One region of the Acetoanaerobium sticklandii genome, then DNA from elsewhere that is predicted to be linked to it. Evidence: riboswitches for the same ligand, from Rfam matches in the RefSeq annotation. Region 1 holds a riboswitch; each other region holds the start of a gene.
The links. A riboswitch is a leader RNA that binds a small molecule or an ion and turns the genes downstream of it on or off. The one in region 1 is predicted to bind S-adenosylmethionine.
Positions count from the first base shown of each region.

Region 2: linked by a shared signal. The riboswitch ahead of metK (methionine adenosyltransferase) and the one ahead of CLOST_RS00885 (homocysteine S-methyltransferase family protein) in region 1 are both predicted to bind S-adenosylmethionine.
Region 3: linked by a shared signal. The riboswitch ahead of CLOST_RS10815 (O-acetylhomoserine aminocarboxypropyltransferase/cysteine synthase family protein) and the one ahead of CLOST_RS00885 (homocysteine S-methyltransferase family protein) in region 1 are both predicted to bind S-adenosylmethionine.
Region 4: linked by a shared signal. The riboswitch ahead of CLOST_RS08375 (methionine ABC transporter ATP-binding protein) and the one ahead of CLOST_RS00885 (homocysteine S-methyltransferase family protein) in region 1 are both predicted to bind S-adenosylmethionine.

Region 1 covers NC_014614.1:166,257-169,749, reverse strand. Annotated here, with positions in the region: gene CLOST_RS00885 (homocysteine S-methyltransferase family protein) at 1-1,449, opposite strand, end outside; SAM riboswitch class I at 1,509-1,612, opposite strand; gene CLOST_RS00880 (GIY-YIG nuclease family protein) at 1,613-1,900, opposite strand; gene CLOST_RS00875 (TfoX/Sxy family protein) at 1,913-2,170, opposite strand; T-box leader at 2,505-2,728, shown strand; gene CLOST_RS00870 (argininosuccinate synthase) at 2,781-3,493, shown strand, end outside.
Region 2 covers NC_014614.1:2,479,249-2,482,741, forward strand. Annotated here, with positions in the region: gene recD2 (SF1B family DNA helicase RecD2) at 1-107, opposite strand, end outside; gene metK (methionine adenosyltransferase) at 376-1,560, opposite strand; SAM riboswitch class I at 1,709-1,814, opposite strand; gene CLOST_RS11830 (phosphodiester glycosidase family protein) at 1,920-3,493, opposite strand, start outside.
Region 3 covers NC_014614.1:2,276,957-2,280,449, forward strand. Annotated here, with positions in the region: gene CLOST_RS10810 (homoserine O-acetyltransferase/O-succinyltransferase family protein) at 1-585, opposite strand, end outside; gene CLOST_RS10815 (O-acetylhomoserine aminocarboxypropyltransferase/cysteine synthase family protein) at 598-1,875, opposite strand; SAM riboswitch class I at 1,998-2,100, opposite strand; gene CLOST_RS10820 (ClC family H(+)/Cl(-) exchange transporter) at 2,196-3,493, opposite strand, start outside.
Region 4 covers NC_014614.1:1,786,700-1,790,192, forward strand. Annotated here, with positions in the region: gene CLOST_RS08370 (methionine ABC transporter permease) at 1-391, opposite strand, end outside; gene CLOST_RS08375 (methionine ABC transporter ATP-binding protein) at 393-1,376, opposite strand; SAM riboswitch class I at 1,564-1,671, opposite strand; gene CLOST_RS08380 (HPr family phosphocarrier protein) at 1,767-2,033, opposite strand; gene whiA (DNA-binding protein WhiA) at 2,036-2,989, opposite strand; gene CLOST_RS08390 (NUDIX hydrolase) at 2,991-3,425, opposite strand.

The sequences.
Region 1 (3,493 bases):
TGTATCAAGTGGCGATATGCTGTAGGTTTTATTTGTGAAAAGCAGTGGGTCTATATAGATATCTTCAGCCCGTATTCCTTCACTTAGGAGTCTGCTCTGAAGCTTTTCTGCTATTTCTACAGTTTCAGCTATGGTAGTTGGCAGTATTTCATTTTCTATGCATAGTCCTATCACACTAGCACCATATTTTTTTGCAAGAGGAAGGATTTCACTTAATTCCTTTTCGTCCAATGCAACTGAGTTTATAAGCGCCTTTCCTGCATAATTTTTAAGCGCCTCTTCTATGATTTCAGGCTCTTTGGAATCTATGCAAAGTACAAAATCAGAATTTAGCTGTCCACTTATCACTAGCTCCCTTGCTAATGCTTTTTTATCTGCTCCTTCTGCATTGACATTGATATCAATTACATCTGCGCCTTTTAAGCACTGCTCTGATATAACGCTTGTAAGCCCTTTTATATCAAATTCTTCCATATACAGCTTTACAGCTTTTCTTGCATGAGGATTAATGGCTTCTCCAATTAAAATAAATGCTTCTGAAGAAACCACCTTGCCTTTTGAAGCAAGATATCCATGAGAGCTTGCTTTATTCTCCTTAATATTTTTTACTTCTATGCTATCGACTAGCCTTCTTAGCTCTTTAGTAAACTCAGGAGTAGATCCACAGCAAGAGCCTATATATCCCATATTAAGCTCAAAATATGGCTTCATTTGATTTGCAAATTCACTAGCTGACATGCTATAAACTACATCTTCTCCTACAATCTCAGGCATCCCTGCATTTGGCTGAGCAATAAGCTTTACACTGGTATACTTTTCTATCTCTACAAGTAACTCAAGTATATCCTTTGGTCCTTTTGAGCAGTTTATTCCTATGGCATCCACTCCTAGAGCATCTAAAATAACTCCTTGGGCAGCTGGCGATACTCCAGTCAAGGTATAGATGCTGTCATAGGTCATAGAGGCGAGTATAGGAATTTTTATATTGTGCTTCTTAAAAATATCCTTTAATGCAATTATTCCTGCTCTTAGCTCTCCTATATCGCTAAAGGTTTCAAAGATTACATAATCAGGCTGAGATATAGTTATAGCTTCAAGCTGTCTGTAAAATATCTCGTACATTTCTTCAAAGCTCACATCCCCTACAGGCTTTACAAATTCACCTGTAGGCCCTACAGAAAAAGCTATCTCTTTGCCTGTAGTTTTAGCTAAGTTTATTCCTGCAACGTTAATCTCCATTACCTTATCCTCTAGGTCATAGCTTTTTAACTTAAGAGGATTTGCTCCAAAGGTATTGGTTGTAATTATATCTGCTCCATTATCTGCATATTCTTTATGTATCTGCTTGATTACTTCGCCTTGAGTTAAGTTTAACTCCTCAGGACATTCAAAACATATACTTTTGCTAATAAGCTGACTTCCAAATCCACCATCGAATATTTTTATCATTGCTCTCTCCTTTACATTAAAAAAAGCTTTCTCAAAGAGAAAGCCTAGTTATAAGTTTTCTCTTATCTTCCTGCTAAGCAGTTGGATTTAGCACCTTTTCAGCCTGGGCTGAAGGTTGCTGAGACTTCACAGGGCCATATCCCTCCGTCTCTCTCGATAAGAATCATACTATTGAGTTTTTAATTAATGCTTCTTTTTGAAGCTTTGAGAGTTTTTTTATACTGCACTCTCTTTTCATTGCACTGCTTTTTGTATCGTGCCTTTCCACATAAACCAAGCTAACTGGAAGCCTTGCTCTAGTGTACTTTGATGCTGTTCCTTCACAGTGAAGTTTAAACCTCATATCGATATCCACTGTGTATCCAGTGTACAAGCTGTTATCTTTACATCTTAGCATATATACATAAAACTGCCTAATATTTTTTTGTAGTAATTCTTCTTGTTTTTTCATTTAATCCCAGCTTTACTTTTTTTCTGAGTCTGCAAATCTCTTTAAATCAGCTTTGATATCGTCTGCCAGATCATGCCATCTTATCCCTTGTATAGCTCCTTCTAATGCATACAGGGTGTTAATGCAGGCATCTATATCATGCTCTTTTAATATCACATATGCAGATTTTGAACCTAGCTTTCTAAGCTCTATAGGAGTAGTTATTCCTGCATTTATTAATCGTTGCTCTAGTGTTGGTCCTATGTTTTCCATATCTGATAGCTTACTCATATTACTCTCCCCTTTTAATATATACTCTATTCATTCTATATATTTATTAATCTACCAAAATTTAATACCTCATATAATAAATCATCTACTTACTAAAAATATATATAATTTAAATTATATTAAACAAAATTTGCTCAATTGTAAACAAAAACTTTAACTTTTGTAAAAATATTTTAAAAAATTTTTAAGCTTTAGGAAAATGTTTTTCATAATAATTTCATGGCTATTCCCCGATTATTTATATATAAAAATAATTTTTTAAAACATAAAAATATATTTTTTGATGTTGACAAGTAAAAATTAAATCCCTATAATCAGAAAAAAACAAGTATATGCATATCCAGTGATGGGAAAAGTAAGCTAAGAGATGACTCCAGCGAGTCGGCACAGAGTGGAAGGCCGACAGTCTCACCTTAACCGAACAAGGGACCCTGAGGATGCCTTTTGAAATCAAAGTATGAAGGCACGGCTGTCGCCGTTAACGATATCGAGTGAATTGTATTAGTGCACAAATACAATTAATTAGAGTGGTACCGCGGATATAAATCCGTCTCTTTGTAATACGAAGAGGCGGATTTTTTTAATTTCTAAAATAATGGAGGAAAATATAATGAAAACAAATAATATAACTAAAAAAGATAAAATAGTACTTGCTTACTCTGGTGGACTTGACACTTCTATAATCATTCCATGGCTAAAAGAAAACTACAATGCAGATATAATAGCTGCTTGCATAAACGTAGGACAAGATGAAGATATGCAAAAGGTTCAGGAAAAAGCTATAAAATCAGGAGCATCAAAAGTATATATAGCTGATGTAGTGGATGAATTTGTAAAAGACTATGTATATAAATCGATTAAAGCAAATGCTCTTTATGAAGGCAAATATCTTCTAGGAACTGCTCTAGCTAGACCTTTAATAGCTAAGAAGCTAGTAGAAATAGCTCATATAGAAGGCGCTCCTTATATCTGCCACGGATGTACTGGAAAAGGAAATGACCAGGTTCGTTTCGAAGTAGGAATAGCAGCTTTTGATCCAGATATAAAAGTAATTGCTCCATGGAGAATCTGGGATATCAAATCCCGTGAAGATGCAATAGACTATGCAAATGCAAAAGGCATAGAGGTTCCTTGTACAAAAGATAAAATCTACTCAAGAGATCAGAATCTTCTTCACATCAGCCATGAAGGTGGAGATTTGGAAGATACTAAAAACGAACACAAAGCAGATATCCTTTACATGATGACAAAAACTCTTGAAAAGGCTTCAGATGAAGCAGAATATGTAGAGCTTACCTTTGATAAAGGCGAGGCTGTAATGCT
Region 2 (3,493 bases), 400 kb from region 1:
ACTGTAACTTCTCCAAGTTCATCGCTGATTAGGTTTGCTATAGTGTAGCCATTTTCATCGTTTTGAAATATTATATCTGAAATTTTTCCTTTTAATTCTATAGGCATAAGCATACACTCCAAATGTATTTTGAATATGATTTATTATAACATATACTATAAGCTCATAATCTTAACAATGTTTCAACAGATACAACTAATCGAATTTAAAAATTATATCGTATTTAAATTTTGAAGAAGCAAAATTTAAATATAAATAACAAAAGGATTAGTATACAGATTTCCCTGAGTACTAATCCTTTATTTTTATAAGCTTTTAAGCTCCATAAACAACTTATAATGGTTTAAATTGCTGAATTTATTATTTATGATATTTTTATAATCCAGCGTCTTTTTTAATGTCGTCTACTTTGTTTAGCTCTTCCCAAGGAAGGCTTACATCTGTTCTTCCAAAATGTCCGTAAGCTGCTGTTTGCTTGAATATCGGTCTTCTTAGTCCTAGGTCTCTAATTATAGCTCCTGGGCGAAGATCAAAGTTTTTAGAAATGATTTCAGAAATCTTTTCCTCAGCGATAACACCTGTTCCAAATGTATCAACTAGTACTGATACCGGTTCAGCTACACCGATTGCATAAGCTAACTGAATCTCGCATTTCTTAGCAAGTCCTGCTGCTACTACGTTTTTCGCAACCCATCTAGCTGCGTATGCTGCAGAGCGGTCTACCTTTGTAGAGTCTTTACCTGAGAAAGCTCCTCCACCGTGTCTAGCGTATCCACCGTAAGTATCTACGATGATTTTTCTTCCTGTAAGTCCAGAATCTCCTTGAGGTCCTCCGATTACGAATCTTCCTGTAGGGTTGATAAGGTACTTAGTGTTTTCATCAAGTAACTTGCTATCTACTATTGGCTTAATTACGTTTTCGATTAAGTCTTTTTCAATTTGCTCTCTAGTTACTTCTGGGTTGTGCTGTGTAGATATTACTATAGTGTCTATTCTTACTGGTTTGTCATCTTCATACTCTACTGTTACTTGAGTTTTTCCATCTGGTCTTAAGTAATCAAGAGTTTTGTCTTTTCTTACATCTGAAAGCCTTTTAGCTAGCTTATGAGCTAGTGAAATAGGAAGTGGCATAAACTCTGGAGTCTCGTCGCAAGCAAAACCAAACATCATACCTTGGTCTCCAGCTCCTACTGCTTCTACTTCATCTTTCATAGTCCCTTCTTTGTGCTCTAGGGCTTCGTCTACACCCATAGCTATGTCTGCACTTTGCTCGTCTATAGCATTAATTACTGCGCACGTTTCGAAGTCAAATCCATATTTTGCTCTATCGTATCCGATTTCTTTAACTGTCTGTCTTACTACTTTTTGGATATCTACGTATGCGTTAGTAGTTATTTCTCCAATTACCATAACAAGACCTGTAGTAACTGCTGTCTCACACGCCACACGTGAATTAGGGTCTTGAACTAAAAGGGCGTCTAGTATTGAATCTGAAATCTGGTCACACATTTTATCTGGATGGCCCTCAGTAACAGATTCTGATGTAAATAATCTTCTCATTTAATAAATCCTCCTCATCTCTAGCATTAAATGCTGTAAACCGTATCACTTGTATATGCCAAGGTGGCACATCGTACATAATGTAGACTTTTTTGCATTAAAAAGCCTCTTCATACACATACGCAGAAGAGGCATAACTACTAAAGTTACCTCATCTGCCAAGAATATATCTCGCAGGAATTGGCACCATCTCACATTGCTGTGCTGGTTGCCGGGTTTCACAGGGCCAGTCCCTCCACCTCTCTTGATAAGGTTCAAGAATTTATTCATTTATTGTGCAACGGATTTTATTTTATATTAGCCAAAACCATATGTCAATATGTTTTTGAAAAATATTTTTTACTATTTTTGTATCAGTTTTATGGAGTAAGCACAGGCTTGAATCCATATACCAATTTTCCATCTGCTTCAGCAAACTGAAGGTATTTTATATCTTGATATATATTGGTTTTTGGCATAGATGCATAGTCTACCACACTGATATAGCTTACATTTCCATCTACTCTAGAGGAAAAACTCTTACCTGAATATACGACATATACATTCTTAGTCTTTGCTTCTTTTTGGATGATTTTGTCAAATGCATTTTGGTCTATACTGTCTGCGGACTTGTCACTGCCTTGAAGCACTATGACTACATTCCCAGCACTTTTTGACATTAGTCCTTTTAAATAGTCCCATTGACCTTTTACTTTGTATACTCCGCCATTTCTGTTGTCCACGCTTATAAATGTTGTATTTCCAACGGTTTTATATTTATATGCCCCATTAAAGGCTTCCTTTGGCGCTGACACCGCTCCTAAAAATGCGTTATCCCCAGCACCTAGAGTCATTACAGCTTGGTTTGAGCTGGCTGAGCTTGCGAGCTTTGCCTTAAATGCTTGATCAATTATGCTTTCTCCACCTGACATGTTTCCAAATACTGCTGCTGTTCCTGAATCCGGAAGAGTTTGAACCATTTTAGTATCAGGTGCATTTTTCTTAAGTACTTCTACTGGAATTTTTCCAGTAACTCCTCCATATGAAGCTACTATATTTCCACTTCCTGATGAAGTCGGCGTGAAATATCTGCCATCAAAGCTCCCTGATATTCCTTCTCCAGAAACCTGAAAACTAGGAGTAGTTATGTCTATAGGATTTTTAGAAGCATCAAAGGCTCTTATAGCAAGCTCTACCTTGTCTCCTTGGAAAATAGTTTCATTTAGCACAGAAATTTCAATCTGAGAGATACTACCTTTTGGAGCTGTATTTTTGATAGTAAGCCCATTTACGAGTGACCTTTCTGCAGATGCCATAGTATTTTGAATTTTGCCGTCTGCCATCAGCTGAGTAGAGCCTCCTCCGTCAAGCATCATGGCATCCTTTGCTCCTAGCGCTTTCATATACGCTTGCATGTCTTTTTCATCCATTCCTATAAACGGAGATTTTCTTCCGTCTACAGTGACTATGAGCATTTTTTTGTCCGCTGTGATTCCTAGAGCTGTTCTTTGACTTTTTCCGCTCACACTCTGGGTTATGGATGTCTCTACTCCATTTTTAAGAAGCATAGTACCTCCACCTATTGCAGTTTTTATATTGTTGTAATTTAAGTTTATATCTGTTTTTAGCTTGACCTTTTCTTCTGGAGTAAAAGCTCCTTGAAGTACAAAGCTATTTGCTCCAGCTGCTAGTATCACGTAACCATTTTCAGGAATTGCCACACTAGGCTGTCCACATCTTACTTCTCTTACGATGTCGTTTTCTACTACTATCTCTGTAAGGTCAAAATAAGTTTTATTAGCGCCTGGGCTGTTAGGAGTGTATTCTTTAGTGTATATTACTATGTTTCCATAGTCTTTACTCGGTTTATTTATTGCTGATATATCTACATTTATACCTCTTGAGCTATTTTCTACTTGAATATTTGAATAAAGGTAAGCAAGAAGTGCGTTGC
Region 3 (3,493 bases), 600 kb from region 1:
TTCAGTATTTCTCGACTGAGGATAGAAAAAATTATCATCTAGACCTCTAGTTAGCTTTGAATCCTCAGCTAGTTCATATTCAAATACTCCGCTTAGCTTTGAACCTAGATTCCTTTTTTGTACACCGTAGTAATAATATAAAGCCGCCTGAGATGCCCAGCATATGAATAAGCTCGAGTAAACATGTGTACGGGCAAACTCGAATAGCTCCTTTAATTCATCCCAGTAATCAATCTCTTCAAACTCCAAATGCTCAACTGGAGCTCCTGTTATGATAAGTCCATCGTATTTATTATTTTTAATTTCGTTTAAGGTTTTATAGTTTTTAGTAAGGTACTCCATATCGGTGTATTTACTTTTTCTGCTTTTTGTTCTTATTAAATCAAGCTCTATCTGAAGAGGCGTATTAGAAAGCGCCTTCATCAGATGGATTTCTGTTTCTTTTTTGTTAGGCATTAAATTGACTATACCTATTTTCAGAGGTCTTATATCCTGAGTCGTTGCTCTTAGCTCTGGAATCTGAAAAATATCCTTGTCGTAAAACTCCTTTAGTAGGTCCGTATTAGTAGAATTTATTATAGGCAAGACTATTCCCCCTTACGCCTGAGCTTTTAGTGCTTGGTATAAATCATCGCAGATATCCTTTGGATTTTCGATTCCTACAGATAGCCTAATCATCTCAGGAGCAATCCCAGCTTTAATCTGCTGCTCTTCACTTAGCTGTCTATGAGTCATGCTAGCTGGATGAAGCACATGAGTTCTTAAATCTCCTACATGAACTACAAGACTTGCTAGCTTGACAGAATTAATAAATAGCTTGGCTTTATCTACTCCGCCTTTCACTCCAAATGATATAACTCCAGAAGCGCCTTTAGGAAGATATTTTTCAGCAAGCTTGTAGTCTTTTGAATCTTCTAGCTTCGGATAGTTCACCCATGCAACCTCATCTAGGCTTTGAAGAAACTTCGCAACCTCTAGAGCATTGTCACTGTGTCTTTGCATTCTAAGAGCCAAGGTTTCTGTTCCTAAATTAATTAAAAATGCATTATTGGGACTCATCGTAGAGCCTAAATCTCTAAGAAGCGATGCTCTTGCCTTTACGATGAAGGCTTGGTTTCCAAAAGTCTCTGTATAGCTAAGCCCATGATATGCTAGGTCTGGCTGAGTAAGGCAATCAAAGTTCCCATTGTTCCAATCAAAATTACCACTATCTACTATCACGCCACCTAGACTAGTTGCATGACCGTCTAAATACTTCGTAGCGGAATGAGTAACTATATCAGCTCCATGCTCTATCGGTCTGCATAAATAAGGTGTAGCAAAGGTATTGTCCACAACAAATGCCAATTTATTATCATGTGCGGCTTTTGCAAAAGCCTCTATATCAAGTACCTCTACACCAGGATTTCCTAACGTTTCTGCAAATAGCAGCTTTGTTTTAGAATTTACATGTTTTGCAATCTCTTTAGGCTCTATTGTGCATGGAAGTATAGTTGCCTCAATTCCCATACGCTTTAAAGTAGAAGTAAACAACGTATGGGTTCCACCGTATAGATTTGAAAGGCAGATAAAATTATCTCCTGCGCTACACAAAGTAAAAATAGCAAAGAAATTTGCTGATTGCCCTGAAGCAACCCCAAGAGCCCCTACTCCGCCTTCTAAAACAGTCAGCTTTTTTTCCAAAACCTCTACAGTTGGATTACTGATTCTGGAATACATATGACCTACTGCTGATAAATCAAATAAAGCTGCAACCTGATCTGCATCATCGTACTTGTAAGTAGTTGACTGCACTATAGGAGCTACTCTTGGCTCTCCACTTTTTGGTTCATAGCCTGCCTGTACACACTGAGTTTCTACACTGTAATTCTTCATTAATATCCTCTCCTTTTCATATTGAGAGTCTGAGAAATTAAAAAAGCCGCACAAAGTGCGGCTTTATGATTTTAAATAAATAAAATCAACAAATCTAAATACAAAAATAGACTTGTAGGCTACACTTATCTCTCAGACTATTGTCTGCTGGAATTAGCACTCGGTTTTATATAAAACCCTTGCCTGGTTTCGTAGGGCCAGTCCCTCCACCAATCTTGATAAGCAACTTTTATTAAGTTTGATTTTTATAATACACTGTTCTAGGATAAATTGCAAGTATTTTTTTAAATTATTAAATCGTTAGCTTCAGTCACTTTTTTCTAAGGGCGTAAATTCAATTTTTCTAATTTTTCTCTTATTTTAGACTCACAATTAATATCTGTTAATACAACCAAATAATCTCCCACCATAATTTTAGTATCTCCTTTTGGAATAAGTTCTACTTCTCCTCTTTTTATAGCGACGAGAAGAGATTTTCCTGGCCAATGTAAATCTTTTACCAAAGAATTTTCAAAAACAGAGTCATGCTGAACTATTATTTCTACAAGAATTTTATTAATATGTTCTTTCTCATCTTCTGGATGTTCTTGAACTATTAAATTATCAAGTAATTTATCATATACTGGAGGACTATTTAAAAGCTCTGCCACTATGTATGCTGTAATTGAAACAACTGTGAGTGAAAGCAAATGGTTGAAAGAACCTGTCATTTCCATTATTAAAACTATACCAGTTATAGGTGCTCTTACAATAGCCGTAAAATATCCAGCCATAGCAAGGATAATAAAATTATTAAAAAGACTCTCATCAAAAATTCCATTTCCTATCATTACATGTCCAAAGATACTTCCAATAGTTGCACCTAAAATAAGTAAAGGAAAAAATATACCACCAGGAGCTCCTGATGCAAAACTTAACATCGAAAAAATAAATTTAACTATTAAGATTAAAACAAGAAAACTAATACCATTTTTAAGATTTAGATATTCTATAATCTTATGGCCTCCTCCTGTTGCAAGTGGAAAAACTAAACCTAGAAATCCTGCTAGAATAAAAGGAATTATTATTTTTGTTCTTATATTAAGAAAAGTTAATTTTTTATAAAATTTTTGAGTTTTAAATAAAGTATAATTATAGATAGCTCCAGAAATCCCCAAAACAATTCCTAAAAATATAAGCATTAAGTATCCATTAAGTGGTACTGTTTGGCTTACTGGAAAATTAAAAACTGGATTCATACCAAAAACTTTTTTCGAAATAAAGTCTGCAGTTACTGCAGCAGAAATAGTCGATAGTAAAATGATTGGAGAAAAATACTTAAAAATTTCTTCTAAGGCAAAAATCACACCTGCCATAGGTGCATTAAATGCTGCTGCTAATCCCGCACTCGCTCCACTAGCCATAAGTATTCTTTTTTCTAGTCTACCTTTTCCAATTTTATTTCCAACCCCTTCAGCTATACATGCTCCTAACTGAATAGAAGGACCTTCTCTACCTAAAGATAAACCTGCTACTATAGCAATAGCACCTCCTACAAACTTTGATATTAGTGTGTGCATCCAAGACTTACGTGATTTAAAATATCCTTTTAGAATTCCTTCTAACTGAGGTATTCCAC
Region 4 (3,493 bases), 1.1 Mb from region 1:
CTAGTGGAGAGGCTCCCATTGATACTCCAGCTTCAATTACACCTGGATTGACTTCTAAAATTGAGCCTTCTACTAGTCTTGCAAAGAAAGGAATAGCCGCTACCACTAAAGGCACTATGGCTGCATTTGTTCCAATTGAACTTCCAACAACTAGCCGAGTAAAAGGGATTATAAATATCATTAAAATTACAAAGGGAATCGATCTTGTGATATTTATAAGAATTGACAAGCTATTATAAATATTGCTGTTTGGTAGTACACTGTCTTCTCTTGTTATCACTAGAAGTATTCCTAGAGGTAGCCCCAGGATAACCGTAAATACAGTTGATATGAATACCATATATAGGGTTTCGTTAATTGATGGTATGAGTAAATCTAATAGTTCTATCATTTTATAACACCTCTGCCCGAACATCGTGATTATTTAAATAATCTATAATTGTGCTTAGATTGTCATGGCGCTTTAATTCCACAATCAAAGTTCCAAGTGGCTTTTCCTGTATATATTCAATGTTGCCTGAAATAATATTTAGCTCTAAATCAAACTTCTTTACGAGATTTGATATTATTGGATTTTTAGCATTCTCTCCCACAAAGCTAAGCTTTAATAGCTCTCCCTTATAATGCTCTTTATAATCTAAAGACTCTTCTTTAGAAAATATATCTGGGCTACAATTATCTTTATTTGAAAAAATATCGATTGTATTTCCTTGAGCTATAATCCTTCCATTTTCAAGCACCACTGTTTTATCGCAGATACTTTTTACCACTTCCATCTCATGAGTAATAACTACTATAGTTATATTCATTTCTTTATTAATCCTTTTAAGCATACTTAGAATTTGATTTGTAGTTTTCGGGTCAAGAGCTGAAGTGGCTTCATCCGATAATAAAATATCTGGTTTGCTAGCTAGAGCTCTAGCAATAGCAACTCTTTGTTTTTGTCCTCCACTAAGCTGTGAAGTATAAGCATTTGCTTTGTCTGAAAGCTCAACCCAGCTTAGTAATTCATTTACTCTAGCATTTATCTCAGATTTTGGAAGCTTATCTAGTTTTAGTGGAAATGCAATATTTTCATATACAGTTTTGCTATTTAACAAATTAAACCCTTGAAAAATCATCGAAATCTTTTTTCTGGTTTTCCTTAAATCCTTTTGATTTAAATCCATTATATTTATTTTATCTATATAAATTTCGCCACTTGTTGGCTCTTCTATTCTGTTAATGCATCTGACAAGCGAAGACTTTCCAGCTCCACTTAGACCTACTATCCCATATATCTCTCCTTTATCAATCTGAATGTTTATATTATCCAGAGCAATTATGGGTGTTTTGGAATCACTATATACCTTTGATAGATTTCTAATGTCAATCAATTTTAGCCTCCTTAATTTTTGATAATTAAATTGCAAATCGGATTTTGTCGACTAATCCACTTCTAAACAAATAAAAGCTCAACACCTTAATCTAACCAAAATTGCTTATGAATATAAGAAATCTTTTTTGAAAATAAAAAAATCTCTTTCACAAAGAAAGAGATTAATAAACTAAGATTTCAGTTATCTCTTATCTTTAGGTATGTAATAATACCTCAGGAATTAGCACCAATGCTGCAATGCAGCTGGTTGCCGGGTTTCGTAGGGCCAGTCCCTCCACCTCTCTGGATAAGATTCAGTTGTTTTATATCGTTTAGAATAATATGAATTATATATAGATTAATATCGTTTGTCAACACTATTAATCTATATTTTTTTAATTTTTTTATATTATGACTCTAGTAGTTTTACGTTGATAAGGTCCTCTATGGCAGAGATAGCGTTTTCCTCATCTGGGCCATCTATTATTATTTCTATCATCTCACCTTTAGATATCCCCATAGCCATAACTCCCATTATTGACTTTGCGTTTACAGTTTTTCCTGCTTTTTTTATCATTATATCTGATAAGAATTTGTTTGCAGTCTGAACAAAGAGAGCTGCAGGTCTTGCGTGTAATCCTATTTCATTTTTTATTGTAAGTTCCTTTGTTATCATTTTTACTTTCTCCCTTCTTTTAGTTCGTTTGCAATATCTTCTATTTTTTTCAATCTATGATTAACACCTGATTTTCCAAGTGGTTTATCTAGCATTTCGCCTAGTTCCTTAAGGCTTAAATCTTCATATTCTACTCTTAGCTCTGCTATTTCCTGAAGACTTTCAGGGAGGTAGTCTATACCTACTGTATTTATGATATAGTTTATAGCTTCTATCTGTCTCATAGATGCATTTACTGTCTTAGTAAGGTTTGCAGTCTCACAATTGACAATCCTATTTACATCATTTCTCATCTGCTTCATAATCTTAACGTCCTCTAGCTGAAATAGAGCATTATGTGCTCCCATTATGTTAAGTAAATCTGATATATTATTGCTTTCTTTGATATATACTACGTAGGTGTTCTTTCTAGGTACTATTTTAGCATTAAAATCATATGTATTTAGTAAATTTCTTATGTAGGTACTTAGCTCGTCATCTACAGTAACAAATTCCATATGATAGGTTTTTTCTGGATCTGAAATCGATCCCCCACCTAGAAAAGCTCCTCTAATATATGCACGCTTTGATTTTTCATCAGAGATGAAGGATTCAGGTATGTCGCTTTGAATAGTATAATCCTTACCGTCTTTTTTTAGTATACCTATTTCTACTAATATATCATTTGCCCCTTGTTCATATGATACAAACAAGAAATATGTATTGTTCTTTTTTAAATTCTTATTTTTCTTAACCTGTATTTCTACATGAATATTAAAACACATTTTTAGCAAAGAAAAAACTTTTCTTGCAATTGCAGCATTTTCAGTAACAACCTTGAATGACAATTTATTGTAGCCCATTAGCTGCAGGCTTCCGCTCATGCGAATTAAGGCAGCTAATTCAGCAATTCTAACATTCTTATCTTCAGGAATAATCCTTGAAAGCTCGTTTTTAACTTGAGTTGAAAATGACACTTTAATCACCTGAGTTATTATATGATTTTTTGTTAATTTCATCTAATGCAACTTTTATTATTTCCTTTTCGTCATCATATTTTGCCATCTCTAACACTCTATCTATATGAATGAACTTGGCTTCTATGAAGCCCTCTTCTCTTTGAGGGACTGTATCCATACTTCTGGAATGCATCAGATACCAATATACCGTCTTATGGACTCTTTTATTTTCATCCCAATTTTCTTTATAGGTGTAATGAATTTCTCCTAGATATTTGATTATCTCAGCTTTCAATCCACTTTCTTCAAACACTTCTCTTAGGGCGGCTTCGTCTTTCTTTTCTCCAGGTTCTACTTTACCTTTAGGTAAAACCCAGTCTCCATTATATTTTTTTAGGAGAAGGATGGCGTTTCCAAAAACAATGACTCCACCAGAACTTATTTCTTCCCTCATGCTGCCCCTCACTCCTTGTAAATTTAGTCTGCAAGTTTCTTTATAATAGTATACTATATATTAGTATT